Regions from separate parts of the Comamonas sp. 4034 genome, predicted to be linked through region 3. Evidence: predicted binding sites of a transcription regulator. Region 3 holds the regulator's gene; each other region holds the start of a gene.
The links. Region 3 encodes LexA, which represses DNA repair genes until DNA is damaged. Its sites were predicted from a motif close to ACTGTATNNNNATACAGT; they were not measured.
Positions count from the first base shown of each region.

Region 1 (9,987 bases), on a different contig from region 3:
AGGCTTTTGTTGCTGCGGCCGTGGTCCCTTGCCTGTTCTCCAAAGCCATAGGAAACATCGGCACGAAAACCGCCGATGGTCGGCGAGGTGTATTGCACGGTGTTGTTCCACACGCTGTCGCCCAGCACCGCGCGGTCGTATGCCACCTGCCAGGTCTGGAGCATGATGGGAGAGAACTGCAGCGAGCCGCCGAATGGATCGAACTGGCCGCTGGCCACGAACAGCCGGTTGGTCTGCCGCCCGGCCGTCACTTGCCCGAAGCCGCCCGCAAGCCCTACCCAGGCATTGCGCGACAGAAAAGGATCGGCGCTGTTGCGTCCGTTCGATCCGCTGTCGGTCTGAAAAAAGCTCTCCAGCGTGAACAAGGCCTTGAGACCGCCTCCGAGGTCTTCGCTGCCGCGCAGGCCCCAGTAGGACGTGGTCATGCCATTGCTGTTGACCACCAGGGTGCGGGCCAACTGGTCGCTGCGCCGCATGGAGCCGACATAGGCATCCACCAGGCCGTACAGCTGCACGCTGCTGCCGTCGGCAGCCCGGGCAGGCGCATGAACAGCCATGGCGCCGCCAGCCACCAGGGCCACGGCGGCGGCATATGCAGAAAATGAAGTTTGCATGGGTAGGCCCTTACTGCTTTGGAATGCCGGCACGCTGGATCACGGCACCCCAGCGCTGGATTTCGCTGTTCAACAGCGCCGCCTGCTGCTCGGCGGTGCTGCCCCGCGCCTCAACACCCAGGTCTTGCAGGCGTTGCTTCACGTCGGGCAAGGCCAGCGCCGCATTCGCCGCCTGGCTGAGCCGCGCGATGATGGCCTGAGGCGTCTTTGCCGGCGCGGCCAGCGCATTCCACGAGGCCACGCTGAAACCCTTGGCCGCCGCATCGCTCTCGGCCACGGTGGGAACCTGCGACAGCCCGGCCGCGCGCTTGTCACCCATGACGGCCAGTGCCCGCAGTACCTTGCTGCTGACCTGGGCCATCACCGGCGCGAGAATTTCAACGGCCGCATCCACCTGCTTGCCACGCAGCGCGTTGAGCACGGCGGGCGAGCCATTGAAAGGCACGATCTGCACATCGATGCCCAGCGTGGTCTTGAGCAGCTCTGCCGCCAGGTGCTGCGTGCTGCCCATATTGATGGTGCCGATATTGAGCTTGCCAGGCCACGCCTTGGCCTGGGCGACGAGATCCTGCAGCGAACGGATCGGACTGTCCTGCAGCACCAGCACGGCCAGATCAAAATAGCCCAGCGTGGAGATCGGTGCAAAGTCCTTGGCCGCGTTGTACGAAAGCGACTTGAACAGCCCCTCTGCAACCGCGTTGGCATTCGACATGAGCAGCAGCGTAAGGCCATCGGGCGCGGCCCGCACCACCTGCTCGGCAGCCACCACGCCGCCCGCACCCGGCTTGTTGTCCACGATGATGGGCTGGCCGCCGAGCAGCTCGGTCATTTTCTGCGCCACGATGCGCACGGTGAGGTCGGCTACGCCTCCCGGGCCGAAGGGCACCATGATGCGGATGGGCTTGGAAGAAAATGATGGCTGGGCACCTGCCCCCAACGGCATGGCTCCCAATGCCAGCAGGGCGCTGGCAAACTGTCGTCTTTGCATGTGAAGTCTCCTGTAGAGCCCACACTGTGGCCAAAATCGATGCTGCTGAGCACTGCCTTCGAGCGGCTAGCAGATATGCCTGTTCGGCATGGCCGCGCTACAGGCCCTCTTCCCCGGCTCCATCCAGCACCTTGCGCACCACCTCTCCGCCAAAACCGCGGCTGGCCAGAAAACGCATCTGTTTTGCCCGCTCCTGCGGCGTGGAAGGCTGCTCGCCAAAGCGGCGCCGCCAGACTTCGCAGGCCCGCTGCAGCTCGGTGCCCCGCAGGCGGTCCATGGCGTCGGCAATCAGCTCGGCATCCACACCCTTGTGGCGCAACTCCTGCGCCACGCGATTGGCGCCGAAGCGCGCCGCCTTGGTATGGAGCACGCTGTCCACCAGTCGCTCGGCGCTGATGAAGCCCTTGGCTTCCAGCGCATCGAGCACGGCATTCAGATCATCGCCCTCTTCCAGGTGCGGGCTGAGTTTGGTCACCAGTTCGGCACGCGAGTGCTCGCGCTGCGCCAGATAGCGCAGTGCGCGGCCTTGGAGGGAGAGTTTGGCAAACGACATTCCGAATGACACCCGAATTGCTATAAAACAAATAGCTGCCTGCGCACATCTACTGTGCGCAGACAGCTATTTTTACTGAATCCAATGGATGGCGAGCCCGGGTCAGGCAGCCTCTCCATCGGCATCGGGGCCTGCGATCACGCCGTCTTCGGCGGGGCGCAGCGAGATGTTCAGGCTTTCGCGCACCTTGTTCTCGATCTCGATGGCGAGGTCGGGATTCTCGCGCAGGAATTCGCGCGAGTTGTCGCGGCCCTGGCCGATCTTCTCTCCGTTGTAGGCATACCAGGCGCCGCTTTTCTCGATGATGCGGGCATTGACGCCCATGTCGAGGATTTCGCCTTCGCGCGAGATGCCTTCGCCAAAGAGGATGTCGAACTCGGCGGTCTTGAACGGAGGCGAAACCTTGTTCTTGACAACCTTCACCTTGGTTTCATTACCGATGGCTTCGTCACCCTTCTTGATGGTGCCGGTGCGACGGATATCGAGACGCACCGAGGCGTAGAACTTGAGCGCGTTGCCGCCCGTCGTGGTTTCGGGGCTGCCGAACATCACACCGATCTTCATGCGGATCTGGTTGATGAAGATGACCGTGCAGTTGGTCTTCTTGATGGTGGCGGTCAGCTTGCGCAGCGCCTGGCTCATCAGGCGCGCCTGCAGGCCGGGCAACTGGTCGCCCATTTCGCCTTCGATTTCAGCCTTGGGCGTCAGGGCGGCGACCGAGTCCACCACGATCAGGTCAACGGCGCCCGAGCGCACCAGGCTGTCCACGATCTCCAGCGCCTGCTCGCCGGTATCGGGCTGGCTGATCAGTATGTCCGGCAGGTTCACGCCCAGCTTTTGCGCATAGCTGGTATCGAGCGCGTGTTCGGCGTCGATGAAGGCACAGGTACCGCCCAGTTTTTGCATTTCGGCAATCACCTGCAGCGTCAGCGTGGTCTTGCCGGACGATTCAGGGCCGTAGATTTCAATCACACGGCCACGCGGCAGGCCGCCTACGCCAAGGGCAATGTCGAGCCCCAGCGAGCCGGTGGAGACAACCTGGATATCCTCAATCGCCTCGCCCTCTCCCAACTTCATGATCGTGCCCTTGCCGAACTGCTTTTCGATCTGGGCAAGCGCCGCAGCCAGGGCTTTGGCTTTTTCGGTATTGGCTTCTGGCTTGGTAGCGGTGGCGTTCATGGATTTGTCCTTGCGTTTAAGAGTCATGTCGTATGGATTTCTATCCAGCTGTTTGCATATACAGACTGGATGCTTGAACAGTAGTTTATGGGATTGGTATATTTTATAAAATCATTTTTTTAGTCAGTTTAGTTGACTATATATAAAATACCGACACCGACATGATCTGGCGAAAAAACCCTTTGTTTTCAAGGACCCATGCCCATTCTTCTTCCCCACCTGCCCGACGACAGCTGGCGCCTGACGCACCTGGGCCGCCTTCTGGGCCATGCCATGCGCCGCTTCGATGCCCGCGTGCTGCAGCTGATGGCACAGGACGAAGCGGTACCACTTGCCCTGTCGAACCTGGCAGCGCGCGACCAGGTGAGCGCCGCCCATATCCACATTACCCGGCACCTGGCGCTGGCCGGTGACCGCCTGACCAACCTGGCCGAGCGCGCTGGCATGAGCAAGCAGGCCATGGCCAACCTGGTGGATCAGTGCGAAGCCTGGGGATTGGTGACGCGCGAGAGCGATCCGCGCGACGCACGAGCCCGCATCGTGCGCTTTACCGGCTCCGGCCTGCTGTGGCTGCAGGCTTTCGAGCGCGCAGTAACACAGGCAGAGGCCGAGTTCCGCACCGAGGTGGGCGACGAGGTGGCGACGGTGGTGAAACTGGGGCTGGAGGCGTATTGCGGCAGCGATGACCGGATTTTTTGATCGAAAGCGGCTCTAGCGCTTATCCAGCAAGCGCTATTAGCTCCGTTTTTCGAAGCGATAGAAGAGATTCGGCTCAGAGACCAGGTACAGCACGCCAGAGCCATCCATGGCCACGCCTTCGGGCTGGGGAATGGTGCGCTCCAGCCCGCTTTCGCCTGCCCACAGCGGCATCAGGCCGGCCAGATCGCCATTGCGGTCGTATTCGTACAGCACCGACGACTCCTCTCCCAGCAGCAGCAGATTGCCCGTGCGGGGATCGACTTCGACCGACGCCAGATCGGTGGTGGGCAGGCCGGTGGGGTCGGCAGGCTCCCACGACTTGACAGTCACGGAGGGCGAAGCGCCAGTACCGAGAGCGAAGGCGGGCAGGCTGATGCGCAATACCTGCATGGGCCATTTTTCCGTCACTGCAACGAGTTGCCGGCGCTGCCCGTCCCAGCTCAGGCCTTCCACTCCGAAGTTCTTGATCTCCGTATCGCCCAATGCCAGAGACTGGGTCTGGCTCAGCACCACCTTGCGGCCTTCCGGCACGATCTCCACCCAGTGGATGCGGTTGCGGCGTTCGTCCGCAATGGCGAACCAGTTGCCATCGATATGGGCAACCCCTTCAGGGTCATCGGCGCCTTCCAGGGGCATGAGGCGCAGCAGTTCGCCCTTGGTGTTCAGCTCGGCCACGCTGGGCGGGCGGTTGATTACGGCAAAGAGGGTATGGGTGTGCGGGCTGTAGGTCAGACCCGAGAGGTTGTCGCGAATGCCGATGACCGGTTTGGCCTGCTCTGTTGCGTGGTAACGCGCCAGCTGCGCGTTCGCAGCCGGAGCAGCACGCTCTGCTGCGATTGCACCGTGCCAGGGCAGGCGCATGGTGTTCAGGTGCAGACAGATCGCAACCAGCGCCAGCAAGGCCATGACCGCCGCTATCCGGCGGCGGCGCAACCGCCACCCCAACACCTGGGTATCCCGTTTCATTCTGCCCTGTCTGGTTGAACACGCCTGTGCGCCAGGGCACCATGCCGGGGCTGAAAACGCGTACGCGCATGGTACGCGATGCCGTGCGGCATTTTTGTGACGCGGTCATACACGCTCGCCTGCAGGCACAGCGCCAGGCCCGGCCAATCGCCATACACAGCGTCAACAGGCTCTAGAATCAGCCGAAACAGCGCGCAGCGCATACCACCAACAGGAGACCCCATGCGAATTCTGATTGCCGAAGACGACCAGGTGCTGGCCGACGGCCTGCTGCGCAGTCTGCGCAACTCGGGCGCTGTGGTGGACCACGTGGCCACTGGCACCGAAGCCGATGCCGCACTGATGGCCAACAACGAGTTTGACCTGCTGATCCTCGACCTGGGCCTGCCCAAGATGCACGGGCTGGAAGTGCTCAAAAGGCTGCGCGCGCGTGGCTCTGCGATACCCGTGCTGATTCTCACCGCCGCCGAAAGCGTGGACGAGCGCGTGCAAGGCCTCGATCTGGGGGCCGACGACTACATGGCCAAGCCCTTTGCGCTGTCGGAGCTGGAAGCGCGCGTGCGGGCTCTCACGCGCCGCAGCGCAGGCATGAGCACCACCCTGATCCAGCACGGACCGCTGGAATACGACCAGGCGGGGCGCGTCGCCACGCTGGAAGGCCGGATGCTGGAGTTGTCCGCGCGCGAGCTGGGCCTGCTGGAGGTGTTGCTGCAGCGCAGCGGCCGCCTCGTCAGCAAGGACCAGTTGGTCGAGCGCCTGTGTGAATGGGGCGAAGAAGTCAGCACCAATGCAATCGAGGTGTACATCCACCGCCTGCGCAAGAAAATCGAGAAGGGCCCCGTGCGCATTGCCACCGTGCGCGGCCTGGGCTATTGCCTCGAAAAGATCCAGCCTGCGGCCTGACCATCATTTCATAGCAGCCAGCGCTTTGTAGATGGGCGCTGACAGCACTTTAGACCACAAGGACTGCCTTGGCCCTGTTTCGCGGTGAGCAGCGTTCCCTGTTCGGTGAGATCCTCGACTGGATGCTCACCCCGCTGCTGCTGCTGTGGCCGGTGTCGCTCGCGCTGACCTGGCTGGTGGCGCAAAACCTGGCCAACAAGCCGTTCGACCGCGCGCTGGAGTACAACGCCCACGCTCTGGCACAGCTGGTGAGTGTGCATGGTGGGCAGACCTATTTCAATCTGCCCCAGCCCGCCAGCGAAATTCTGCGCGCCGATGACTCGGACGCCGTGTACTACCAGGTAACGGCGCCCAATGGACGTTTTCTGGCTGGCGAATCGGAACTGCCCCCGCCCCAGGACGACCAGGAGCGTCCCGTCGGCCTGGTGCAGCTGCGCGATGCCGAGTTGCGCGGCGTGGAAGTGCGTATTGCCTGGATCTGGGTGCGCCTGTCGCTGCCCGAGCCCAATCTGGCGCTGATCCAGGTCGCCGAGACGCGCGAGAAACGCAGCGTGCTGGCCACCGAGATCATCAAAGGCGTGATGCTGCCGCAGTTCGTCATCCTGCCGCTGGCGGTGCTGCTGGTCTGGCTGGCACTGGCGCGCGGCATCAAGCCGCTGCACCAACTGGAGGAGCGCATCCGCGCGCGCAAGCCCGATGACCTCTCACCCATCCACCACAAGGATGTTCCGCTGGAAGTGGTGCCGCTGGTCGATTCGGTCAACGACCTGCTGGGGCGCCTGAACGACTCGCTGGCCACGCAAAAGCGCTTTCTGGCCGATGCCGCCCACCAGCTCAAGACGCCCCTGGCGGGGCTGCGCATGCAGGCCGAGATGGCCCAGCGCGCCGATGCCAACGCCACAGACCTGAAACTGTCGCTGCAGCAGATCGGGCGCTCGAGCATGCGTGCCACCCACACCGTCAATCAATTGCTCTCGCTCGCTCGCGCCGAAGGCCCAGGCGCCCTGCTCCAGCGCACGCCCTGCAACATGGCAGAGATCGTGCTGGATGCCATGCACGACGGCATAGACCGTGCGCTGGCCAAGCACATCGACATGGGCTACGAAGGCATGCAGGTGGACGACCCGGAAGTCTGGGTCAACGGCAATGCCACCTTGCTGGGCGAGCTGGTGCGCAACCTGCTGGACAACGCCATCAACTACACGCCATCAGGCCCCCGTGCGCCGGGCATCATCAATGTGCGCCTGTTGGCCGACCCGTTTGGCCACGTACTGGTTCTGCAGGTGGAAAACTCCGGCCCCGGCATTGCCGAGGAAGACCGTGAACACATCTTCCAGCCCTTCTACCGCGTGCTCGGCAGCGATGTCGATGGCTCCGGACTGGGCCTGCCCATCGTGCAGGAAATCGCGCGCCAGCACGGCGCCAGCGTCACCCTGGAAGACGCCTATCCCAAGCAGATGCAGCGCGGCGTGGTGTTCAGCGTGCGGCTGCCGACAACCCAGAAGCCAGACGCTGCTGCATGACCAATGCCCTCTGAGCCTGTGGCTGGAAAGCGGGGCGCTCCTGTCAGGAGCAGGCCTGCAGGTCCTTGCCATCCATCACATGCCAGCTTTGCACGCGCTTCTTGGTGGCAGCATCAACGCGTGGCAGGCGCAGGGTGTAATTGATGGTCTCGGGCCGGTCTACCACCACCTTGGCGCCGCTCACGCCCTTCTTGCCCATGGCGGCCAGGTGGCGTTCTGCGGCTTCCTCGGTGGAAAAACGCCCCAGAGAAATGCCAGGCTCCAGGCTCGCCAGACGGGCGCGGTCGGTGCTGATGTCCAGCGCGCGCAACTCTTCGCGGCGTTTGTCCAACGCATCCTGGCTGCTGAACTTGCCGACATAGACCATCCAGCGGCCCGCAGAGGTGGTGGAGTCGAGCTTCCAGCTGCCTTCGGGCAACTTGACCAGTTGCAGACGCAGCGCCTCCACCTGCTTGGCATCGAAGCTGCCTGCCACCAGGCATTCCCGTTTCTCTGGCTTTTCGGGCTTTTCAGCAGGCTTCTCGGCCAGCTTGTCTGTCGATTTGTCGGGCTCAGCCGCTGGCTTGCCAGTTGCTTCCGAGGCTGGGTTCACAGGCGCCTCAGCGGCAGGCGCCGCGCTCTGCACCTGTTTTTGCGCCTGCTCCATTTCCTCGCGCGTCATGATGCGCAACGCTTCGGGATTGACCTGCTGCTGGAGGCGCTCGGGCTCGGCCGGGTTTTCAGGCGCCCAGCCCAGGCTGCGCAGCATGCCGTGCGAAAACGCGTAGTAGCCCGCATTGGCCAGCAACAGTAGCACGATGGCAAAACGAATCATCCCGACTTTTCCCTTGTCTTGGTCTGCACCGCCCGTGCGTCAGCCCTGCACCGGCGCCTGGGGGCGTACGCTGATCTCGGAGCTGGTCACGCCCACCAGACCGGCGGCAGTCTGCACCTGCAGCGCACCATCTGCGGCCACGCCCTGCGCGGTTCCCTGGGTGCCATCGCTCAAGCTTACCGCACGGCCTGCCAATGCATCACGTGCAGCAAAACGCTGTTGCAGCGGCGCAAATCCCTGGCGGGCGAACGCCTGCACGGTAGCCACCAGCGCGGGTACCACGGCGGCCAGCGCCTGCGGCGCATCCCAACGGCCGTCCACCATCTGCAGACTGCCGGGCACGGTGGAAAGGCCATCGCCCTGCGGCGCACGCACATTGATGCCGATGCCGATCACGACATAGCGCAGTGCCTGTTGCTGATCAAAATACCCACCTGCGCTTGCTGAATGGGCACTACCCGCTATGAAACTTGCAGTTTCCACCAGAATGCCGGCGAGCTTGCGGTCGCCCGTCAGCCACAGGTCGTTGGGCCATTTGAGGCCGATTTGCGGCGCCTGCAGCGTGGCGCTGCCTGCAGCAGGCACCTGCGGCTGCAGGCTTTCCGCCACGCTCACGCCCACGGCCAACGACAGGCCGGACCAATCGCGCGGCGCGAGCGGCAGGCCCAGCGAGAACATCAGCGAATCGCCCACTTCGCTGCGCCAGGGGCGGCCCAGGCGGCCACGGCCTGCCGTCTGCTGCTCGGCCACCAGCAGGATCGGCTCCTGCCGGCCCTCACGCGCGCGGCGCATCAGCTCGGTGTTGGTGGAGTCGATGCTGGGCACGATCTCGATCGTGAAGCCCGGCAACTGTGGCTCTACAGCCTGCCAGATGGCCTCTGCAGGCCAACGGATGGGCTCCTGGCTGGCTGCGGTCATGCGCGGGCCTTTGCGGAAGTTCTGGCCTGTCTGGCCTTGGGTTTGGCCTTTGGCTTGGCTTCAGTTTTGGCTTTTGGCTTGGCCTTCGATTTTGGCTTCGGGTCTGCCTTGGCTTTGTTCTTGCGCTCAGCCTTGGCCTTCGCTGTGGTCTTGCCGCCTGTCTTGGGCTTCTTGCCAGGCTCGGCCAGGTCGCTGGCGGGGCCCTTGGGTTTCCAGCCCCGCTTGGGTGCCAGCATGGTGCCCCGGCAGTCCGCCGCGCCACAATGGCAGGCATAGTCGGCCTTCAGCTTGGCGGTGTAGCGCTCTTCGATGATGAGTCCGTAGTCGTAGCCCAGCTCCTCGCCAGCGCTGATATTGCGCAGCGCGCTGATGAAGATGCGATCCTCCACCTCTTCGGCAAAGCAGTTGGGATCGCAGCTGTGGTTGATCCAGCGGGCCGAGTTGCCGCCATCGCCGCCATCGATCACGCGGTTGCCGTCGATCTGGAAGAAGAAGGTGTGGTTCGGGTGGGCTGGATCGTGCGGATGGCGGCGCTGGCTCTCCTCATAGCTGATGACCTTGCCCGCGTATTCGACAATCACTTCGCCTTCTGCGATATCCTGCAGCGCAAAAACGCCCCTGCCGTGCACGCCGGAACGCCGTACCTGGATACGGCGGCCTGTTGAAAAATGGGGGACATTGCTCGGCATGGGAATTTTTCTGCTACTTTAAAAATAAGCACATGCGCATGTGCGCGTACGTACATGCAGGCGCCCGCGCACATGCGCGTGAAGCGTGCATTGTAAGAGCGTGCTCAGAGAGCCAGCAATTCACAGCGTTGGCAGACCCCA
Region 1 covers NZ_JBNDIT010000001.1:133,155-143,141, forward strand. Annotated here, with positions in the region: gene ABIE32_RS00600 (porin) at 1-614, opposite strand, end outside; gene ABIE32_RS00605 (Bug family tripartite tricarboxylate transporter substrate binding protein) at 625-1,602, opposite strand; gene recX (recombination regulator RecX) at 1,700-2,155, opposite strand; gene recA (recombinase RecA) at 2,258-3,334, opposite strand; gene ABIE32_RS00620 (MarR family winged helix-turn-helix transcriptional regulator) at 3,533-4,033, shown strand; gene ABIE32_RS00625 (SdiA-regulated domain-containing protein) at 4,070-4,999, opposite strand; gene ABIE32_RS00630 (response regulator) at 5,222-5,902, shown strand; gene ABIE32_RS00635 (sensor histidine kinase N-terminal domain-containing protein) at 5,971-7,425, shown strand; gene ABIE32_RS00640 (SPOR domain-containing protein) at 7,469-8,239, opposite strand; gene ABIE32_RS00645 (biotin--[acetyl-CoA-carboxylase] ligase) at 8,279-9,157, opposite strand; gene ABIE32_RS00650 (SET domain-containing protein-lysine N-methyltransferase) at 9,154-9,846, opposite strand.
Region 1: a site for LexA is predicted at 3,382-3,399, ahead of recA (recombinase RecA). Genes of this name have one in related genera too.

Region 2 (9,987 bases), on a different contig from region 3:
TGAAGCGTTCAAACAGCACCGTGCTTTCGGCAGGGTTTACCTCGGTCACGCCCAGGCAATAGCAGACGGCCGAGTTGGCTGCCGAGCCCCGACCCTGGCACAGGATGTTCTGGCTGCGCGCATAGCGCACGATGTCGTGCACGGTCAGAAAGTAGTGCTCGTAGTGCAGTTCGCTGATCAGGGCCAGTTCATTCTCCAGCTGGGCCTGGGCTTTGGTGGGAATGCCTTGCGGCCAACGGCTGGCCGCGCCTTCGTAGGTCAGCTGGCGCAGGTAGCTGGCAGGGGACAGGCCCACGGGCACGACCTCGTCGGGATACTGGTAGCGCAATTCATCCAGCGAAAAATGGCAGTGCGCCGCGACGGTGAGCGTGGCATCGAGCAGATCGCGAGGGTACAGTTGTGCCAGCCGCAAAAGGCTGCGGAGATGGCGCTCGGCATTGGGCTGCAGGCCGTAGCCGCACTCGGTCAGCGGCTTGCGCAGGTGGATGGCGGTGAGCGTGTCCTGCAGCGGTTTGCGCGAGCGCACGTGCATGTGCACATCGCCTGCGGCCACCAGGGGCATGCCTGTGGCGCGGCTGGCAGCGCGCAACTGCAGCAGCCAGGCTTCGTCGCCCAGGCTGCGGTCTTGCTGCACCGCAAGCCAGCAGCGGCCGGCAAAGTGATCCTGCAGCCATCGGGCCTGGGTATCGATGTGGGAGGCGCTTGCCTGGCGGTGCGGGGCCAGCAGCAGCACGCAGTCATCAAACACTCTTTTCTTGATAGCTGCTTGCGCAAGCGCGTATTGCCCTTTGGGTGCTCTTCTTCGCAAATGGGTAATCAGTGCGCACAGGTTGCCGTAACCGCGCAGGTTGCAGGCGAGCGCGATGAGGGTGAAAGGCGGCGCATCGTCATCACTGCATTGCACTTCGAACTGCGCGCCGATGATCAGTGGCAGGCCGCATTCGCGGGCTGCCACATGGGCGCGCACAATACCGGCGAGCGAACATTCATCGGTCAACGCCAGTGCGGCATAGCCTTGGCGGTGCGCGCGTGCCACCAGCTCGTGCGGGTGGCTGGCGCCGCGCAGAAAGCTGAAATTGCTCAGGCACCACAGCTCGGCGTAGCGTGGAATGGCGGGGCGGGGAGGGGATGTCATGGCAAGGCTCATGCAAAGCGGCCATGCAGAAACCAGGCGCTGTCCTGCGCTGACAGGCGGGTGTGAAAGACCCACAGCAGGCCTGCATGCGCACTGTGTGCCACCCAGTAATCGCGTACGGCGGTGTGCGCGATCTGGCGCGTGGGAATTGTGGGAGGCGGGGTGTCGGTGTCGGATTTCGTATCTGCTTCGCCAGCGCTGGGCAGCACAAAGCCAGGGCTGCGGTGCCACCAGCCGCCTTCGATGCGCTGCGGCCCTGCCAGCAACTGCAGCGGGCCTTGGTACAAGGGCTGGCTGTTGCCGTCCTGCAGCAATTGCAGGGGCTCGGCCAGCAGGAAGCTGGGTTGGGGCAGGGGTGGCACTGCGGGTTGTGTGGCTGGTTGTACGGGGGATGGAGCGCCAAGTTGGCAGGCGGGCTGCCATTGCACCTGCCATTCAGGGCGATGGTCGGCCTGCAGTTGGGGGCGCTGCACCTGGTGGCTGCCCAGGCGTGCGGTAATGCGCTCGAGCACCTGCACCAGGCTCTCGCCTTGTGCGGTGGTGTCGGGTAGCAGGCTGGCACTGGTTTCATGCAGGGCTTCGGGGGCATCGGCGTGCAGGCTCAGCTCGCCCACGGGCGCGAGCAGTTGCACATGGGCCAGATGCGCTTGCAGCAAGCGGGCCAGGTGCCCGACGTCGCGTGTAGTGGTGGCCGTATGCAATACCAGTTCGCCGCCATCGCCCACATGTTTTGAGCGCATTGCGTCATGGCACCAGCGCAGGGTGCAACTGCGTATGCCTGCCCGCTGCGCAGCAAGCCAGCCACACAGCTGCAGCAGCAGGTGGCGCGCGCCATGCATCAGGCCATCGGCCTGATCGATGCGCATGGGTAGCTCCAGCCGGGCATCAAAGCGCGCAGGCAAGTCTATCCAGGGGTATTGGTCGGGGCGCAGGCCATAGGCCTGGTCGAGCGCGGCCAGCAGATCTGCCCCCAAACGCCTTGTCACGCCGCCGCGCGGCAGGGCTTGCACCGCTCCCAGGCTGGTGCAGCCCAGTTGCGAGAGCAGTTGGGCGTGGTGTGCGGTCGCATCCAGGGCGGCCAGCGGCAAAGGTGCCAGCACCTGCGCCAGTGGCGCGCCAAAGCCGTGGCGCAGGCCGCAGCGTGCCAGGGCAATGGCGGCCAGGCTGGTGGGAGCCCAACTGATGGCGCGCACGCCCTGTTGCCGGGCTTCGCGCAGCAGGCGCCGGGCCAGTTGCTGACGGCCACCGAAGAGGCGCTGGCTGGCAGACAGCTCCAGCACCAGTGCATCGCCAAACGGCGCAGGTGAGGGCACGCAGGCTACGCGCGGTGTGAACTGCAGCGCCCACAACGCCAGGCCATGCATATTGGCATCAATGCGGCTGGGCGGTGGCGCGGTCTGTGTGTTTTGCAGATGGGGCAGCAGTGCGGCCCAAAGCGATGTCATGGCGTACAGGAGAGGGTGAGGGGGCTGAAAGAGGGGTGGAAGAAGGCGTGGGGGTTGCGCTACCCAGCATGCGAGGCGTCAGGAACGCTTGCAGGCTGTGCGGTGCGGCAGGCAGATCGAGCGTGCCGGTATGTGCCGGCCCGCGCCGCTTGACGATCTGCAGCTGCAGTGACCAGGGCCTGCTGGTATGCACCAGCAGGCGCAGCGGTGCGGCCGATGCCTGATGCTGGCCACTGCTGGGCCGAAAGAGGAAGACCAGCCCTTCAAATTGCTGCGCGCTGATCTGCAGACGACGGATCTGCTCGGGATTGGCCTGCGGCAGCCAGGCGAGGAGCACGCCTGCCGCATTGGCGCGGATGAGCTGCTCCAGCGCCCAGAGCCGATCCTGCGGCGTGGAGGTGTTGATCCACACGAACTGCTCGGGCGCCAGTCCCTGCTGCGCCAGGCCGCTGGCATGAGGCGGCAGCGGCGGGCCGATGGCCACGATGGCTTTGCGCTGCAAGCTGTGCTGCTGCAGCGCGGCGGCTGTCAGTCGCCATTCCAGCTGGCCTGCCTGGGATTGCAGCACTTCCGTCAGGCACTGGCTGGGCCAGCCTTTGCCGGGCAACTCGCAATCCAGTGCTTCCCATCCCGTAGGTGTACAGGCCAGTTGCGTGCGCACCAGGCAGTCGCCGCGCCAGATGCTGGCGGCAACCGATGGTGGCAAGACAGGAGCCGGATTGGACGGGATGGAATGCATGATAAATACTGTTTATATATACAGTATAAAGCGGTGCGAGGTGCTTGTCTGCAATGGCCGGGGCAAGAGGCTTTCCTCTTATCAAATGCATAGCGCACAATGCTTTGCCAGATAGCGCTGGCAGGATTTTTATTACCATGGCTTGCAGCACGGGTAAGATCAGGCCCACATGCATATACCAGAACCCCACGACTCCGCCGACCGGCCAGTGCCACCGCATGCAGCGGCTTCGGCGCGGCATACGGCCGTGGCCGATGGCGTAGCCATTGATGGCCTGGCGCCCGTTCCGCATCTGGAGCGCAAGGCCGCTGCGCTGCTGCTGTTCACGATACTGCTCATCCTGGGATCGGCGTTGTATCTGTTGTATGCGCGCGGTGTTTTTGAACCCAAGCAAGAGCTGATCCTGACGGCTGAAGACTCCGAGGGTGTGACCATTGGCATGGACATGACGTTTTCGGGCTTCCCCATCGGCAAGGTGGACAAGATCGAGCTGGCCCAGGATGGCACGGTGCGCATCCATGTGGCAGTGCCGGAAAAGGATGCGCACTGGCTGCGCATCAGCAGCGTGTTCACCCTGGTCAAAGGTTTGGTCGGGGGAACCACGATCAAGGCGTACTCGGGCATTCTGGACGATCCACCTCTGGAAGACGGCGCGGTGCGCGCCGTGTTGCTGGGCGATGCCACGGCGGAGCTGCCGCAGCTGATGAGCAATGCACGCCAGCTGCTGGAAAACCTGAACATGATGACCTCGGCCGGATCGGCGCTGGACAGCACCTTGGTGCAACTGCGCACGCTCAGCACCAAACTGAATGGCCCTGGCGGCGCGCTGGGCGTGGCGCTGGGTGGAGATGAAGAGGCCAAGAAGATCTCCGTCACCCTCGACCGTGCCAACCAGTTGCTCGCCCGCCTGGATGGCCTGGTCAAGAATACGGACAAGCAGGTCTTTGGCGCGCAGGGCGTCATGCCCGAGGTACGTGCAACCGTCCAGCAGCTCAATGGCGTACTGACGGATGTGCGCGGCAGCCTCAAGAAGGTGGATGCCGTGCTGGTGGAGGCGCAGGCTGTAGGTGCCAACGCGAAGGATGCCACTTCCAACCTGGGCGACTTGCGGGCCGATGTCGAGGCCAGCCTGCGCAAGGTGGAGGGCATGTTGGCCGAGTTGAACCGCAAATGGCCGTTTGCCAAAAAAGAGGCGGAGGTCAAGCTGCCATGATGCCGACGCGCTTTTTCTCTTCTTCTGCGGTACATCGGATTGCTATTGTTCTGGTAGCATCTTGCACGCTGGTGGCTTGTGCAGGAGGCCAAAAAGTACCAGATTGGGCCATCAGCGAACAGGGTGCGGCCGAGCGGGCAACCGATGCCTACCTGTCTGGCAACAGCCGCGTTGCCGATGCAGAGTGGCGCCGTGCGCGTGAGGAGGTTCGCCGCACTGCACGACCTGACCTGCTGGCCCGGCTGGAGCTGGCACGCTGTGCCGCACAGGTGGCTGCGCTGGATGTATCCCCATGCAGCGGCTATGAGGCAGTGGCTCAGGATGCGGCAGCGCCCGAGCAGGCCTACGCCCGTTATCTGCGCGGCGCACAGCAGCCTGCAGACATTGCACTGTTGCCCAAAGTCCAGCAGACCGTGGCGGCGCAGCAAGCCACCGGAGCTGCTGCAGCGCTGGCGGCCATGGAAGACCCGCTCTCGCGTCTGGTGGCGGCAGGCGCGCTGGCGGTGCGCAGCCCACTGCCCATGGAGGTGGTGCAGCAGGCGGTCGACACTGCTTCTGCCCAGGGCTGGCGCCGTGCACTGCTCGCATGGCTCATCAATCAGCAGCGTCTGGCGCAAGAGCAGGGCGATACCGCGTTGGCGGCGCAGGTGCAGCGGCGGCTGGATGTGCTGCAGGCGACGCAGAAGTAGCACAGCGCCTGCGCAACCTGTACGCCTTCCCTACAATCGCTGCCCATGCAACTTTCAACGCTGTGGCGGCAATCGTCCGCTTTTCGCATGGGGGTGTCGATCAGTATCGCCACCGGGCTGTATGGCATCTCCTTTGGTGCTTTGGGTGTGGCCGCAGGTCTCTCGGTATGGCAGACCTGCGCGCTGAGCCTTTTGATGTTCACGGGCGGTTCCCAGTTTGCATTCGTTGGTGTGGTGGCGGGCGGCGGCGCCGGAGTGGCTGCGCTGGGCGCAGCCAGCTTGTTGGGTGTGCGCAATGCGGTCTACGGCATGCAGATGGCAGCGCTGCTGGGCCCCAAGGGGCTCGCTCGGCTGCTCTCGGCACAGCTGACAATTGATGAATCCGCCGCCACTGCTCTGGGCCAGGCGGACAAGACCGAGCAGCAGCGCGGCTTCTGGACGGCGGGCGTTGGGGTCTATGTCCTGTGGAATCTTTTCACGGCAGCAGGCGCACTGCTGGGCAATGCGCTGGGCGACCCCAGCCGCTGGGGGTTGGATGGTGCGGCAGTGGCTGCTTTTCTGGGGCTGCTGTGGCCGCGCCTGAAGGGGCGGGAGCCGATTGCGCTGGCTGTGGCGGCTGCGGCAGTTGCCATGCTGGCGGTGCCCATGGTGCCGCCGGGCATTCCGATTCTGATTGCTGCCGTGCTGGGCGGTGTGTGGGGTTACTGTACCCGCAGCAGTGGGCAGGCACCCCGCGCCGCAGGAGGCGCCGCATGAGCACGGAAACCATTGCACAGATCGGTGCCCACTGGTGGCTCTGGGTGTTGCTGGCGAGCTCCATTGCCTATGCCACCAAGCTGCTGGGTTACGGCGTGCCCGCACGCTGGCTGCACCATCCGCGCATGGCTCGGGTTGCGGGTTCGCTCACCATCGCCTTGCTGGCTGCGCTGACAGCAATGAACACCTTTGCCAGCGGCCAGCAACTGGTTCTGGATGCGCGGCTGGCGGCCTTGGTGGTTGCGGCCATTGCGCTAGCGCTGAGGGCTCCGTTCCTAGTGGTGGTGGTGCTGGGGGCCGGGGCATCGGCGGCCGTGCGCTGGTGGATGTAAGAACGTGTTGACGATCTCCTTGCGCCGCGACAATGGCTTTGCGGGCGCCCCTGACCGGGCGTCCCTAGCCGGGCGCCCCCAAACCCACTGTCCCTACGGGTTGGGGTGAAATCGGACGATTTCTGCACGCTGGCCCTTGCTTGCACCCCGGTGCAAGCTGCGGCCCAGTGCTTCGAACTCATCCCGATTGAACTCCAACGCGGCTGCGTAGAGATCGTCAACACGCTCTTAGCGCCGCAAAGCAGTTCCTGGCACAGCGGTTCAGCACTTTGGTATAATCGACCGGTTTTGCATGGTGCAAGACGCACGTCGCAAGCTTTTCCGGCTGCGACGCAAGTAACCAAAAATGCCAGCGCGAGCTGCATTTTTCAGAAGGAAAACACATGATCGCCGCATCTATCAAGGCCGAAGTTGTAAAGGCCAACGCACGTTCCGCTTCCGATACTGGTAGCCCAGAAGTCCAAGTGGCTTTGCTGACCGCCCGTATCAACGAACTGACCCCTCACTTCAAAGAGCATGCCAAGGACCACCACGGTCGTCGCGGCCTGCTGCGCATGGTGAGCCGTCGTCGCAAGCTGTTGGACTACCTCAAGTCCAAGGACGCTGACCGTTACACCGCGCTGATCGCCAAGCTGGGCCTGCGTAAGTAAGCCTGGGGTGAAATGAAAACGCCTGAGTTAGTCCGCTAGCTCAGGCGTTTTTTACTTCGGAGGGTGTAAAGCAGAGCGAAGCTGTGTCATTCCAATGCTGCAAAATTTGTAGCTATAAGTGCAGCACTGGAATGGCATCGTGTTCTGTTTGTACCCTTAAATCAAGCAGGGCCTGCGTGCCCAGCTATCCATCAAGGAGTCAATATGACCATGTTCAATAAAGTGACCAAGACTTTCCAGTGGGGCCAGCATACGGTCACCATGGAAACCGGTGAAATCGCACGCCAGGCTTCTGGCGCCGTGCTGGTCAACATCGATGACACCGTGGTTCTGGCCACCGTCGTCGGTTCCAAGATTGCCAAGGCCGGCCAGGATTTCTTCCCGCTGACCGTGGACTACATTGAGAAGACCTACGCTGCAGGCAAGATCCCTGGCAGCTTCTTCAAGCGCGAAGCCAAGCCCAGCGAACTGGAAACCCTGACCAGCCGCCTGATCGACCGTCCGATCCGTCCGCTGTTCCCCGAAGGCTTCTACAACGACGTGCACGTGGTCATCCACACCATTTCGTTGAATCCCGAAGTGGATGCCGATATCGCCGCGATGATCGCCGTGTCTGCTGCACTGTCTGTCTCGGGCATTCCTTTCAATGGCCCGATCGGTGCTGCCCGCGTGGGTTACATCAATGGCGAATACGTGCTCAACCCCGGCCAGACCCAGCGCAAGGATTCGCAGATGGATCTGGTGGTGGCTGGTACCGAAGCCGCAGTGCTGATGGTCGAGTCCGAAGCACAGCAACTGCCTGAAGAAGTGATGCTGGGCGCCGTGGTGTTCGGCCACGACCAAGGCAAGATCGCCATCAACGCCATCCACGAACTGGTGCGCGATGCCGGCAAACCCGCATGGGACTGGGTTGCGCCCGCCAAGGATGAGGCACTGATTGCCAAGGTGACTGAGCTGGGCGAAGCCAAGCTGCGCGCCGCTTACCAGGAGCGTAACAAGCAAGTGCGCACGCTCGCCTGCCGCACCGCCTATGCCGATGTGAAGGCTGCGCTGACGGAGCAAGGCGTAGCGTTCGACGGCGTCAAGGTCGAAGGCATGCTGTTTGACATCGAAGCGCGCATCGTGCGTTCGCAGATCCTGGCTGGCGAGCCTCGCATCGATGGCCGCGACACCCGCACCGTGCGCCCCATCGAAATCCGTAACTCCGTGCTGCCACGCACCCACGGTTCGGCACTGTTCACCCGTGGCGAAACCCAGGCGCTGGTGATCTCCACCCTGGGTACCGAGCGCGACGCACAGCGCATCGACGCCCTGGCTGGTGAGTTTGAGGACCGCTTCCTGTTCCACTACAACATGCCTCCGTTTGCCACTGGCGAAGTAGGTCGCATGGGCTCGACCAAGCGCCGCGAAATCGGTCACGGCCGTCTGGCCAAGCGCGCCCTGGCGGCCTGCCTGCCCTCGAAGGAAGAATTCCCCTACACCATCCGTGTGGTGTCGGAAATCACCGAGTCCAATGGTTCTTCGTCGATGGCATCGGTTTGCGGCGGCTGCCTGTCCATGATGGATGCAGGCGTGCCCATGAAGGCGCACGTGGCAGGTATCGCCATGGGTCTGATCAAGGAAGACAACAAGTTTGCCGTGTTGACCGACATTCTGGGTGATGAAGATCACCTGGGTGATATGGACTTCAAGGTGGCGGGTACGACCAACGGCATCACTGCCCTGCAGATGGATATCAAGATCCAGGGCATCACCAAGGAAATCATGCAGGTTGCCCTGGCGCAGGCCAAGGAAGCGCGCATGCACATCCTGGGCAAGATGCAGGAAGCCATGGGCGAGGCCAAGGCTGAGATCTCGTCGTTTGCTCCCAAGCTGTACACGATGAAGATCAACCCCGAAAAGATCCGTGATGTGATCGGCAAGGGCGGCGCCACCATCCGTGCACTGACCGAAGAGACTGGTACCCAGATCAATATCGAGGAAGATGGCACCATCACCATCGCTGCCACCGATGGCGCCAAGGCGGACGAAGCCAAGCGCCGCATCGAGGAGATCACTGCCGAAGTCGAGATCGGCAAGGTCTACGAAGGCCCGGTCGTGAAGATTCTGGACTTCGGCGCTCTGGTTAACCTGCTGCCGGGCAAGGATGGTCTGCTGCACATCAGCCAGATCGCCCACGAGCGCGTCGAAAAGGTCACCGATTACCTGCAGGAAGGCCAAGTGGTCAAGGTCAAGGTTCTGGAAACCGATGACAAGGGCCGCGTCAAGCTGTCGATGAAGGCGCTGACCGAGCGTCCAGCGGGCATGCCGGAGCGCGAACCTCGCGAGCCACGCGAATTCCGCGAGCGTGCACCACGCCAGCACCGCGAGCCGCGTGAGCCACGCGTGGGTGCTGAGGGCGATCAGCAACAACAGCAGCAGCAGTAATGCCTGCTGGGCGCACCCGAGGTCCTGGGGCCTGGGTGCGTTTTTGTTGATCGAACAATGTGAATGATGTGATGTACCAAGGAAGCGCCATGGACAAAATGCGTGCTGTCGAGATGAACGGCTTTGGCGAGCCAGGCGTCTTGAAGCTGGGCGAGCGCCCCATGCCGCAAGCGGGGCAGGGCGAGCTGTGCATTCATGTGGCTGCCAGCGGTGTCAATCGCCCGGATGTGCTTCAGCGCAAAGGCCACTACGCACCGCCTCCGGGCGCGTCCGATCTGCCAGGGCTGGAGGTTGCTGGTGTCATCGTTGCCGGTGATACTGCGGCCATGGCCGCGCAGGGGTTGAAGCTGGGCGACCGTGTCTGCGCGCTGGTTGCCGGTGGCGGTTATGCAGAGTATTGCGTGGCGCCTGTTGCGCAATGCCTGCCGGTGCCTGCGGGTCTGTCGGACCTGGAGGCGGCAGCCCTGCCTGAGACCTTTTTCACGGTCTGGAGCAATGTGTTTGACCGCGGTGCGCTGCAGGCGGGCGAAACCTTGTTGATTCAGGGTGGCAGCAGCGGCATTGGCGTGACGGCAATCCAGCTGGCCAAGGCTTTTGGTGC
Region 2 covers NZ_JBNDIT010000008.1:69,971-79,957, reverse strand. Annotated here, with positions in the region: gene ABIE32_RS10535 (error-prone DNA polymerase) at 1-1,135, opposite strand, end outside; gene ABIE32_RS10530 (DNA polymerase Y family protein) at 1,144-2,580, opposite strand; gene imuA (translesion DNA synthesis-associated protein ImuA) at 2,507-3,319, opposite strand; gene ABIE32_RS10520 (MlaD family protein) at 3,489-4,532, shown strand; gene ABIE32_RS10515 (hypothetical protein) at 4,604-5,221, shown strand; gene ABIE32_RS10510 (AzlC family ABC transporter permease) at 5,267-5,977, shown strand; gene ABIE32_RS10505 (AzlD domain-containing protein) at 5,974-6,309, shown strand; gene rpsO (30S ribosomal protein S15) at 6,693-6,959, shown strand; gene pnp (polyribonucleotide nucleotidyltransferase) at 7,164-9,386, shown strand; gene ABIE32_RS10490 (NAD(P)H-quinone oxidoreductase) at 9,485-9,987, shown strand, end outside.
Region 2: a site for LexA is predicted at 3,327-3,344, ahead of imuA (translesion DNA synthesis-associated protein ImuA). Genes of this name have one in related genera too.

Region 3 (9,987 bases):
CCACGGCCTTGATGGCGCGGTCGTCACGGATCTGGGGTATGAGGCGGGTGAACTCCTCGCGCATGCTCTGGTCGAGTGCATTGCGGGCTTCGGGGCGGTTCATGGTCAGCACGGCGGTACTGCCGTGCATGGTGAGGGTCAAGGATGTCATGGCGTGGCTTGGAGAGAAAAAACGGCTGTGGTGTGCAGGCTCATTCCGCCTTGATGTCGAGGCGCTTAGCAACGGGAATCCAGCGCTCGCGCTCGGCGGTGATGAACTGGCCCCATTCTGTGGCGCTTCCGGCAATCGGCTGGGCACCTATGCGACGCAGCTTCTCCTGCACATCGGGCTTGGCCAGCGACTGGTTGACAGCTTGGTTCATCCGGTCGATGGCGGCCTGCGGTGTGCCCTGGCGTGCCACCAGGCCGAACCAGGCACTTGCCTCGGTACCCGCAAAGCCCAGCTCGGCCAGTGTGGGCACATTCGGTATCTGCGGAAACCGCTGGTTATCCAGCACCGCCAGCGGCACAATGCGGCCGCTGATGGCCTGCTGCATCGACGAGGGCAGGGCGTCGAACATGATGTCCACATTGCCGCCCATCATGCTGGTGATGGCCGGGGCGCTGCCCGCAAACGGCACATGCGTTACCTTGAAGCCCATGCGGTCGCTAGCAAATTCGCCTGCCAGATGGGTGATGTTGCCGCTGCTGGCCGATCCCATGGTGAGCGTCTTTCCCTCTTTTTGCGCCTGCTGGGCCCTGGCGATCAACCCCTTGGCGTCTTGCACACCCAGATCCTTGCGGGTGACGAGCAACAGCGGCGCCTTGCCCAGGCCCGCCACGGGTACAAAATCCTTGGCCGGGTCGTAGCTCATCTTGGCGTAGATGGCGCTGTTGATGACGAGCGGGGCGTTCGAGCCGACGAAAAACGTCTGGCCATCGGCGGGGGCTCGCAGCACGGTTTCTGCAGCAATCATGCCGGCAGCGCCGCCTTTGTTCTCGATGACGATGGGCTGGCCGCTTGCCTGCCCCGCGTCGTGGGCCACAATGCGGGAAATCTGGTCGGCTGCGCCGCCTGCTGGGTAGGGCACCACCCATCGCAGCGGAGCGTCGGCGGCCTGGCTGTGCAGCGCCATTGTGGCAGTGGCTGCGCCTGCCGCAAGGCAGAAAGCACGGTGCAGAAAGTGACGCCGTGAACGGCTACGGAAATGGTTTTGGGGCACAGTGGTTGTCTCCTGTTTGCCATGAATCAAGTAGCGATGGCAGTGGTCTGCTCTGTAGGATGTAAGAACGTGTTTACGATCTCCTCGCGCCGCGACAGTGGGCTTGCGGGATGGGCTGCTAGGCGCAATACCGCAGCAATGGCCCCGCTATTGCGAGGATTTGCAACAACGCAGACCGCCCCTAGCCGGGCGCCCCTAACCGGGCGTCCCCAAGCCCACTGTCCCTCTGGGTTGGAATGAAATCGGGCGATTTCTGCGCGCTGACCCTTGCTTGCACCCCGGTGCAAGCTGCGGCCCATCGCTTCGAACTCATCCCGATTGCACTCCAACGCGGCTGCGTAGAGATCGTAAACACGTTCTAAGGGCAGCAACGGCTGCTGCACCTGCAATCACACTAGGTCGTTTTGTCAGTCGCGTCCAATATCAAATTGCTCTCAGCTGATATGTGCTGCAACAGTGGCTTTGCCCGTATGCTTGCTGGCAAACGATGCATGAGGAGCAAGCCATGAGCGCATTCTTGAAGTACGAACAATCCGGCCATGTGGTCACCCTGACCATGTGCCAGCCCGAGCGTCGCAATCCGTTGACTGGCAACACGGCGGTGGAGGAATTTCTCGCCGCCATCGAGAAGATCCGGGCCGACAGCACGGTGCGTGCCGTGATCCTGACGGGCGAGGGCCCGGCGTTCTCGTCTGGTGGTGATATCAAGACCATGCAGGAGCAGTCGTTTGGCGACGTGGACGGCATGCGCATCCGCGAGGACTACCGCCAGGGCATCCAGCGCCTGCCGCTGGCGCTGTTCAATCTGGAGGTACCGACGATTGCCGCCGTGAACGGCCCTGCTGTGGGCGCGGGCCTTGATCTGACCTGCATGTGCGACCTGCGTGTGGCGTCGGACAAGGCCAAGTTTGCCGAGAGCTTTGTGAAGGTGGGCATCATTCCGGGCGACGGTGGCGCCTGGCTGCTGCCGCGCGTGATCGGCATGTCGCGTGCAGCCGAGTTGTCGCTGACCGGCCGCATGATCGACGCTGCTACCGCGCTGCAATGGGGACTGGTGTCACAGGTGGTACCGCATGACGAATTGATGCAGGCCGCCCGTGCGCTGGCCGAAGAGATTGCAGCCAACCCGCCGCAGGTCACCCGCATGACGAAAAAGCTCATGCGCGAAGGCATGCACCAAAGCCTGGCATCCATTCTGGAGCTATCTGCAGCCTACCAGGCGCTGGCCCACCAGACCGCAGATCACCGCGAAGCGGTCAGCGCCTTTCTGGAAAAGCGCAAGCCGGATTTCAAGGGTTGAAGCAGCCTGCCAACCATACAGACATAAAAAAGAACAGATGGCCGCGCAATGCGGCCATCTGTTCTTGGACACCCTCTGGTTGAGCAAGCCTGGAGACCGAGGCAAACGGTCAGAGGCCCGTAGACCTTGGCACCGAAGCGGGTAACGCAGCAATTGCGATACCCGCCTGGGAGGAAAGCGCAGCACGGATGAGAATCGAGAGCGCGGCGCCTGCGTCTCTTGGTGCCAACCTGCCCAGCCTGTCATGGACGGTTGTAGACGATGGCAGGTAGCGAAAGGTGGCTGCCGGTAGCGCTTGAGGCTTCTCAGCAGTGCTGACGCTCCAGCCGTTCCAGTCGCTCCAATTCTGCGCAGATATCAGCCATCGAGCCGGTCATCGCCCAGCGCATGCCACGCTCGCGCTGCAGGCTGGCAGGCTTGGCCCAGTAGCGTTTGATGGAGGCATCATTGGCGGCCTGGGCGCTGCAGCGTTGCACCGACAGAAAGATATCGCTGGCGGCCACTGCAGTTGTCTGGGTGCGGCGACGGCTGGCGGGTTTGCGCGGCAGGCGGATACGGTCAATAGGGCGATCAACAGGGCCTTGCACCGGAGCGACAGGTTTGTCGTCCGGGGCGTCCAGCAGGCTCATCTGTCCCGTGGTGCTGCGCTGGGCGGCAGACGATGCAGACAGAAAGCAGTGCACCTGGGCTGCATGCTGGCCATCATTGGCTGCACCACGGTGGGCCTTGCGACCACGGCGCACTGGCAGAGTGGACAGGGTGCGGCTGACCATGTGGAAGATGGGCGAGCCAGCGACGAGAGAAAAGGGCGCGAGGGCGCGCAATGCTGCAGCGACGAGCATAGGAACTCCTTGTGTACGGGAACGACAGCAGGATTGCTCATGGCAGACGCCGGCCTCAGGGCAGTGAGATGGTTCCCACGGCGCCCGCTACCTGAAGCTGGGTCACATTTTTACGGCAGACGTGCTGTCTACATCAGCATCGTGTTGCGTATCAAGCCAACGGCGATGCCTTCAATCTCGAAGGGCTCGCCGGGCTGCACGACGATGGGCAGGTAGTCGGGGTTTTCAGCCAGCAGCTCGATCCCGTCCTTGGTGCGCTGCAGGCGCTTGACGGTGACATCGTCTCCCAGCCGGGCCACGATGATCTGGCCGTTTCGCGCTTCGCGTGTGGATTTGACAGCGAGCAGGTCGCCATCCATGATGCCCGCATCACGCATGGACATGCCGCGCACCTTGAGCAGGTAATCGGGCTGTTGTTGGAACAGGCTGCCTTCCACGCTGTAGGTCTGGTCGACATGCTCCTGCGCCAGAATGGGCGAGCCTGCCGAAACCCGGCCAATCAGGGGCAGCGACAGTGGCGCCAACTCCTGCACGATACGGCCCACACTCGCTGCCATGCTGGAAACCCCTGCGGAGAGGCCGGCCAGCGGCGAAGAAAACCGCGTGCCGCGCGCCGCATTGATGGAGCGCACCGTGTCATTATTGAGGCGGATGCCGCGCGAGGTACCGCTGACCAGTTCGATCACTCCCTTGCGGGCCAAGGCCTTCAAATGGTCTTCTGCCGAGTTGGCGGATTTGAAGCCCAGTTTGCTGGCGATTTCGGCACGGGTAGGGGGAGCACCGGTGCGCGAGATGGCAGTCTGGATCAGGTCCAGAATTTCTTGTTGGCGCGCGGTCAGTTTGGGGTGGTCTCGCATAAGATCTCCGTGTGATCTGTGGTGCCAGGTGCACTGCCAGTGGGCTGTGCATTCAAACACCTGTACATCAATCCAGTACCTGTATTTTTAACCAGTTTTTTCGGAGAGGCAAGCCTTGCAGCAAAAAATTTTGATCCTGGGCACTGGCGGAACCATTGCAGGTATGGCGGAAGATGCCGAGCACCCTGGTAAATACCGTGCGGCGCAGCTCTCCATCGGGGCCTTGGCGGCAGCGATCCCTGGCATTGAAAAGGCTGCTGGTGGCAGCCTGGATGCGCAGCAGCTTGCGCAAATCGATAGCAAGGACATGGACGACACGGTATGGCTGGCGCTGTTGCATGCATGCGACAAGGCACTGAACGACGATGCCGTGGCAGGCATCGTCATCACCCATGGTACGGACACGCTGGAGGAAACCGCATGGTTTCTGCACAGTTGTCTGGGGCGCCTGCCCAAGCCTGTGGTGCTGACATGCGCCATGCGACCGGCCAATGCCCTGATGCCGGACGGCCCCCAAAACCTCAAGGATGCCGTGCTTGCCGCAGCCGCACGCACTGCCGCCGGTGCGCCCTTGCTGACAGAGGTGGTTGCCATCACGGGTGGCGGCGAGTTGCACAGCGCCCAATGGCTGCAAAAAGCGCATCCTCACCGGTTGATGGCCTTCTCATCAGGTGAGCAGGGGGCTATCGGCTGGGTGGGGAGTGAGGGGGTGCGCCTGCGCGACGGCCAGGTGCCCGGCGGCTTGACGACTGCCAGGGCATCTCTCGCTGTGCCCAGCTTGCCTGCGCCAGAGGCCTGGCCTTGGGTAGAAATCATCACCAGCCACGCAGGCGCGCGAGCTGCTGCTGTGGATGCCCTGCTGGCGCAGGGTGTACAGGGCCTGGTGGTGGCAACCACCGGGGACGGCACGGTGCACGAAGCGTTGCAACCAGCCCTGGCGCGTGCCCGCAGCCAGGGCGTGCCCGTGTGGCTCAGCAGCCGCTGCAGTGAAGGCGTGATCAGCGGCGGCAGGCTGCCGGTGCATGCCGACCTGGGGGCAGAGCTTGCCGTGGCACTCAACCCTTACAAAGCACGCGTCAGCCTGCAACTGGCCTTGCTGGGCGCTTTGCGTTGATGAGGATTGCTATGAAAAAAGAAGCTGTTGGCGCTTGTTCCTTGGGCGCTGCAAGCCAATTTTCAGTAAATAACAGCAATCCTCTGGGGGCCAGCGGCCTGCACCATGTGGCCCTGATTGCATCGGACTATGCCCGCTCCAAGGCGTTCTATACCCATACCCTGGGTTGCACGGTGATTGCCGAGGAATACCGCGCTGCCCGTGATTCCTGGAAGCTGGATCTTGCCGTGCCCGGCGGCGGGCAACTGGAGCTTTTCTCGTTCCCATCGCCGCCACCGCGCGTGTCCCGGCCCGAGGCCTGCGGCCTGCGCCACCTCGCCATTGCCGTGCAGGCGGTGGAGGCTGCGCACACTTATCTGGTTTCGCAAGGTGTGATGTGCGAAGAGATTCGTCTGGACGAGGTGACAGGCAAGCGGTTTTTCTTTTTCAGCGATCCCGATGGCTTGCCGTTGGAGATATACCAGGCGTGATTGGGGGCTTCTGGCCATCAGCATGAACCAGGCAGACCTGCTTTCGAGAATTTTCGGGGAAGGATGCTGGCGTGCAATGGTTCGCCGGGCCGGTCAATCCGCCTGAGGGGCGGCGCGTCCATCGCGCACTGCCGCAACCACAATACCTACGGCGCAGGCTGCAAACAGCAATCCGGTCGGGATGCCGCCAATGGAGGTCATCAACCAGCCGTAGATTTCGGAGAGCAGGCCGATGATGCGGTTGCCGCTGTGCGTGCCCAGCTTGTTGCCGATGAAAGCGTTGAAAGACAGCACTGCAAAGACCAGTGCCAAAAAGGCGGTGACGATCCACTTCATGGGATTCTTTCCTCGTTTATTGGAATGAGAGCTTTTGGGAGGGAGATATCTGCCCTTGACTTGAATCAAGAGCGAGCAGCACCCATTACAGCAGGAAACCGTGCGGTGCTGTAGCTTTGCCGTGCGGCTGTTGCGTCGATGCCGCTTTTGGGCAAGAAAAAAGCCACTATCAAAAAGATAGTGGCTTGCGCTTGCTGCATGGGCGTGAAAGGCTTGAAAACCTCTCATCGCCGTGCAGTGAAGGGCAGATAGGCGGGTATCAGGCTTGCAGCGCTGCAATGGCGCGCTGGGTGATTTCCTCGACGCTGCCCAGGCCGCTGATGGCGCGGTACTTGGGAGCGGCGGCTGGGTCCTGCTGGGCCCAGTTGCTGTAGTAATCGACCAGCGGGCGGGTCTGGTTGCTGTAGACATCGAGGCGCTTCTTGACGGTTTCTTCCTTGTCGTCGTCGCGCTGCACCAGGTCTTCGCCGGTCACGTCGTCCTTGCCAGCCACCTTGGGAGGGTTGAACGTGGTGTGGTAGGTGCGGCCCGATGCAGGGTGGCTGCGGCGGCCGCTCATGCGTTCGATGATGGCATCGAACGGTACATCGATCTCCAGCACATAGTCGAGCTTGACACCGGCCGCCTTCATGGCATCTGCCTGGGGAATGGTGCGGGGAAAGCCGTCAAACAGAAAACCGTTGGCGCAGTCGGGCTGGGCGATGCGGTCCTTGACCAGGTTGATGATCAACTCGTCGCTGACCAGTTGACCTGCATCCATCACCGCCTTGGCTTGCACGCCCAGCGGGGTGCCGGCCTTGACGGCGGCACGCAGCATGTCGCCGGTGGAGATTTGGGGAATACCGTATTTTTGGCAGATGAACGCGGCTTGCGTGCCTTTGCCGGCCCCGGGCGCTCCCAACAGAATCAGTTTCATGACGGTCCTTGGAAATTAGAAAACTTGCACGGCAAAAGCGGGCCGCCAAGCCCGCTTTTACACAAAAAAACTGGGCTTGAGCATATCACGCATCAGGGGATTGTCACCAAAATGCAAGCTAATGTAGTGTCTCCGAATGTGCAATGTTACCCTGCCTTGAAACGGGTTCTCAGCATGCACCGTCTTGCTTACGAGGCGCTTGCATCCGGGGTGTCTGGTGCTGCGGGTTGTCCGCAAGGGCTGGCGCCCGATCACATCTGGGAGGCAAAGAACTGGCGTACGCGCACCAGGTCTTCGGGGGTGTCGACACCTGCTCCGGGTTGCCCCTGCGTGGTGTGCACGGCAATGCGGTAGCCGTGCCAGAGGGCGCGCAATTGTTCCAGCGCTTCGATCTGCTCGGTCGGCGCCTGGGCCAGCGTGGGAAAGAGTTGCAGGAAACTGGCACGGTAGCTGTACAGGCCCATATGGTGCAGCGGGGCGAAGCCGGGTGTACCGGTGGCATTGGGGTTCTTCCACCAACTGGCATTGACGTGCTCGCGTCCCCAGGGGATGGGCGCGCGGCTGAAATAGGCTGCAAGGCCCTTGGCATCCAGCACCACTTTGACCACGTTGGGGTTGAGCAGCGATTCCAGATCCGCCACGGGGTGGGCCACGGTGCCCATGCTGGCTTCGGGGCGGTCGGTCAGCAGCTGTGCGACGGCATCGATCAGTCCGGGTGCGATCAATGGCTCGTCGCCCTGCACGTTGACGACGATGTCGTCCCCCGTGAGGCCGAGCCGTTGGCAGGCTTCGGCCAGCCGGTCGCTGCCACTGGGGTGGTCTGCGGATGTGGGCACGGCCTGCACGCCATGTTCCTTGCAGGCTTCCAGAATGCGTGCATCGTCGGCGGCCACCACCACGCGCTGGGCATTGCTTTGCTGCGCGCGCTGGGCCACCCGCACCACCATGGGCAGACCGCCAATATCAGCCAGAGGCTTGCCGGGCAGGCGCGATGACGCCATGCGCGAGGGAATCAGAACGGTGAAAGGCGCAGGTGTGGAGACGGTTGCCATGGTGTGCCGGGTTGGAGAGGAGCAAAACAAAAAGGGTTGCACCCGACGGATGCAACCCAGAGGCGAAAGGCCATTGTAGCGACGGAGGCAGCGCTCCTGTCAGGGAATGATTGCCGGCGTCGGCGCATTGCTCGCGGGCACGCTCACGGCATCGGGTGCCAGCAGGATCTTTTCGACCGCGCGCAGCTTTTTGGCCTCGATGGCCTCGCGCAGGCGCGGCAGCAAAGCCACCAGTCCTTCATAACCCTGGGCTTTTTCCAGGGCCAGTTGCAGGCGGAAACCCTTGAGCCCGAGCTCGCTCACCAACTGGCTGGCGACTGGATAGGCTTTCATGTAGCGGTCTGTCGGGTCGCTGACCTGTGCTGGTGCAATGGTGTGGCGTGCTGCCTGCTGGCGCTCTTCAGCCAAGGAGGGCGAAGGGGCCGCAGAGGCAGGGGCAACGGGCTCATGGGCGGCACCGGGTGCTTCGGATGGATGGTTGAGCCAGCCACCCACTTCACCCGCCTGGGCCGGACGCAGCAGTTCCAGCAGGCCCTGTTGGATCAGCAGCTTGATATCTTCCAGCAGTTGCAGGCGGCCCGTGTTGCCGGGGAGCAGCTCAATGACCTGTTCGACGCTTTTGTTGCCATCGAACAGGATGAAAGCTGTACGCATGCGCGGAGGCAGGGCTGGGTCGCGTGCCCGTAGCGCCTCAAGGCCCTTGTCGGTCTTTTTCAGGATGAGGGTTTGCATGGCAATTCGCTGTCGGTGAAAAAGCCATCCCGCCATCAGTGGGCGGTTGGATGTGTCACGAAAATGTCAACGAATTGTGACCAACTGAAAGAAACTGTGTATTAGGGATTTTCCGGGGCCACGCTCCCGCATGGGTGCAGGCCGTTGATTGGCCTATGAAACAGCAGTGGCAAGTGCCTGCTTGCCAGGGGGCGGTGAACGCGGGTCAGACGCTTTCGCCAGGGGTTGCTGCGATGGCATCGATCTCATCGTCGGTCAGCGGGCGGGCTTCCACCTCCAGCATCACGGGAATGCCGTCGTGCACCGGGTAGGCCAGGCGGGCGCTGCGCGATACCAGCTCCTGGCGTTCGCGGTCATAGCGCAAGGGGCCTTTGGTGACCGGGCACACCAGCAGTTCGAGCAGTTTCGGGTCCATAACGGCAATCAATCCTTCTGTGGTTGGGGGGTGTGCGGAGCGGTTGGCAAGGCCAGCAGGCGCTCATGCACGTGCTGGGCAAAGGCGGGAGCAATCGCCACCTGCAGTGGCACAGCCAGGGCCTGCGGCGCGATATGCCACAACTTGCCTGCGTCCTTTTCGGTGCACAGCAACACGGGCTCCTCCATTGTATGTGCTGCACCGGCTGCTGCGGAATCTGCCAGCCCCAGCCGGGTCAGCAGTTGGGGGTCGGTCAGGTCGGCATGGTCGGGCAGGGCGTCGCTGCGCTCCTGCGACAGTCCGGCCGCATGCAGCATGGCAAAGAACTCCTGCGGGTAGGCAATGGCGGCCACTGCGCGGATGCGGCGCCCGCGCAGACTGGCCAGGGGAATGTGGCGGCCGTCCTTGGCAATGGCGAAATCGGCCAACTGGCGCTCTACAGGCCAGGCTGCAGCACCGCTGCGCAACAGATTGGCGGGTGGTTCGCCTGCATACAGGGCGATATCGAGCGGGCGTGGCCAGGGCTCGCGCAGCGGGCCGGCCGGCAGTTGCCAGCCGTTGCCCACGCCCTGGCGGTTGAATACGGCAATCTCCAGATCTCGCGCCAGAGCCAGGTGTTGCAGGCCATCGTCGCAGATGAGTACATCAATATCTTTATGTGCCGAAAGTGCTGCCTGCGCTGCATCTGCTCGTTTTTTTGCTACAAAAACAGGAACAGTGGTGCAGCTGGCAATCAGCAGGGGTTCATCGC
Region 3 covers NZ_JBNDIT010000010.1:143,889-153,875, reverse strand. Annotated here, with positions in the region: gene ABIE32_RS12925 (enoyl-CoA hydratase/isomerase family protein) at 1-151, opposite strand, end outside; gene ABIE32_RS12920 (Bug family tripartite tricarboxylate transporter substrate binding protein) at 192-1,115, opposite strand; gene ABIE32_RS12915 (crotonase/enoyl-CoA hydratase family protein) at 1,708-2,502, shown strand; gene ABIE32_RS12910 (hypothetical protein) at 2,808-3,344, opposite strand; gene lexA (transcriptional repressor LexA) at 3,473-4,201, opposite strand; gene ABIE32_RS12900 (asparaginase) at 4,317-5,315, shown strand; gene gloA2 (SMU1112c/YaeR family gloxylase I-like metalloprotein) at 5,327-5,785, shown strand; gene ABIE32_RS12890 (hypothetical protein) at 5,879-6,121, opposite strand; gene adk (adenylate kinase) at 6,381-7,037, opposite strand; gene kdsB (3-deoxy-manno-octulosonate cytidylyltransferase) at 7,289-8,089, opposite strand; gene ABIE32_RS12875 (hypothetical protein) at 8,189-8,821, opposite strand; gene ABIE32_RS12870 (Trm112 family protein) at 9,027-9,236, opposite strand; gene lpxK (tetraacyldisaccharide 4'-kinase) at 9,245-9,987, opposite strand, start outside.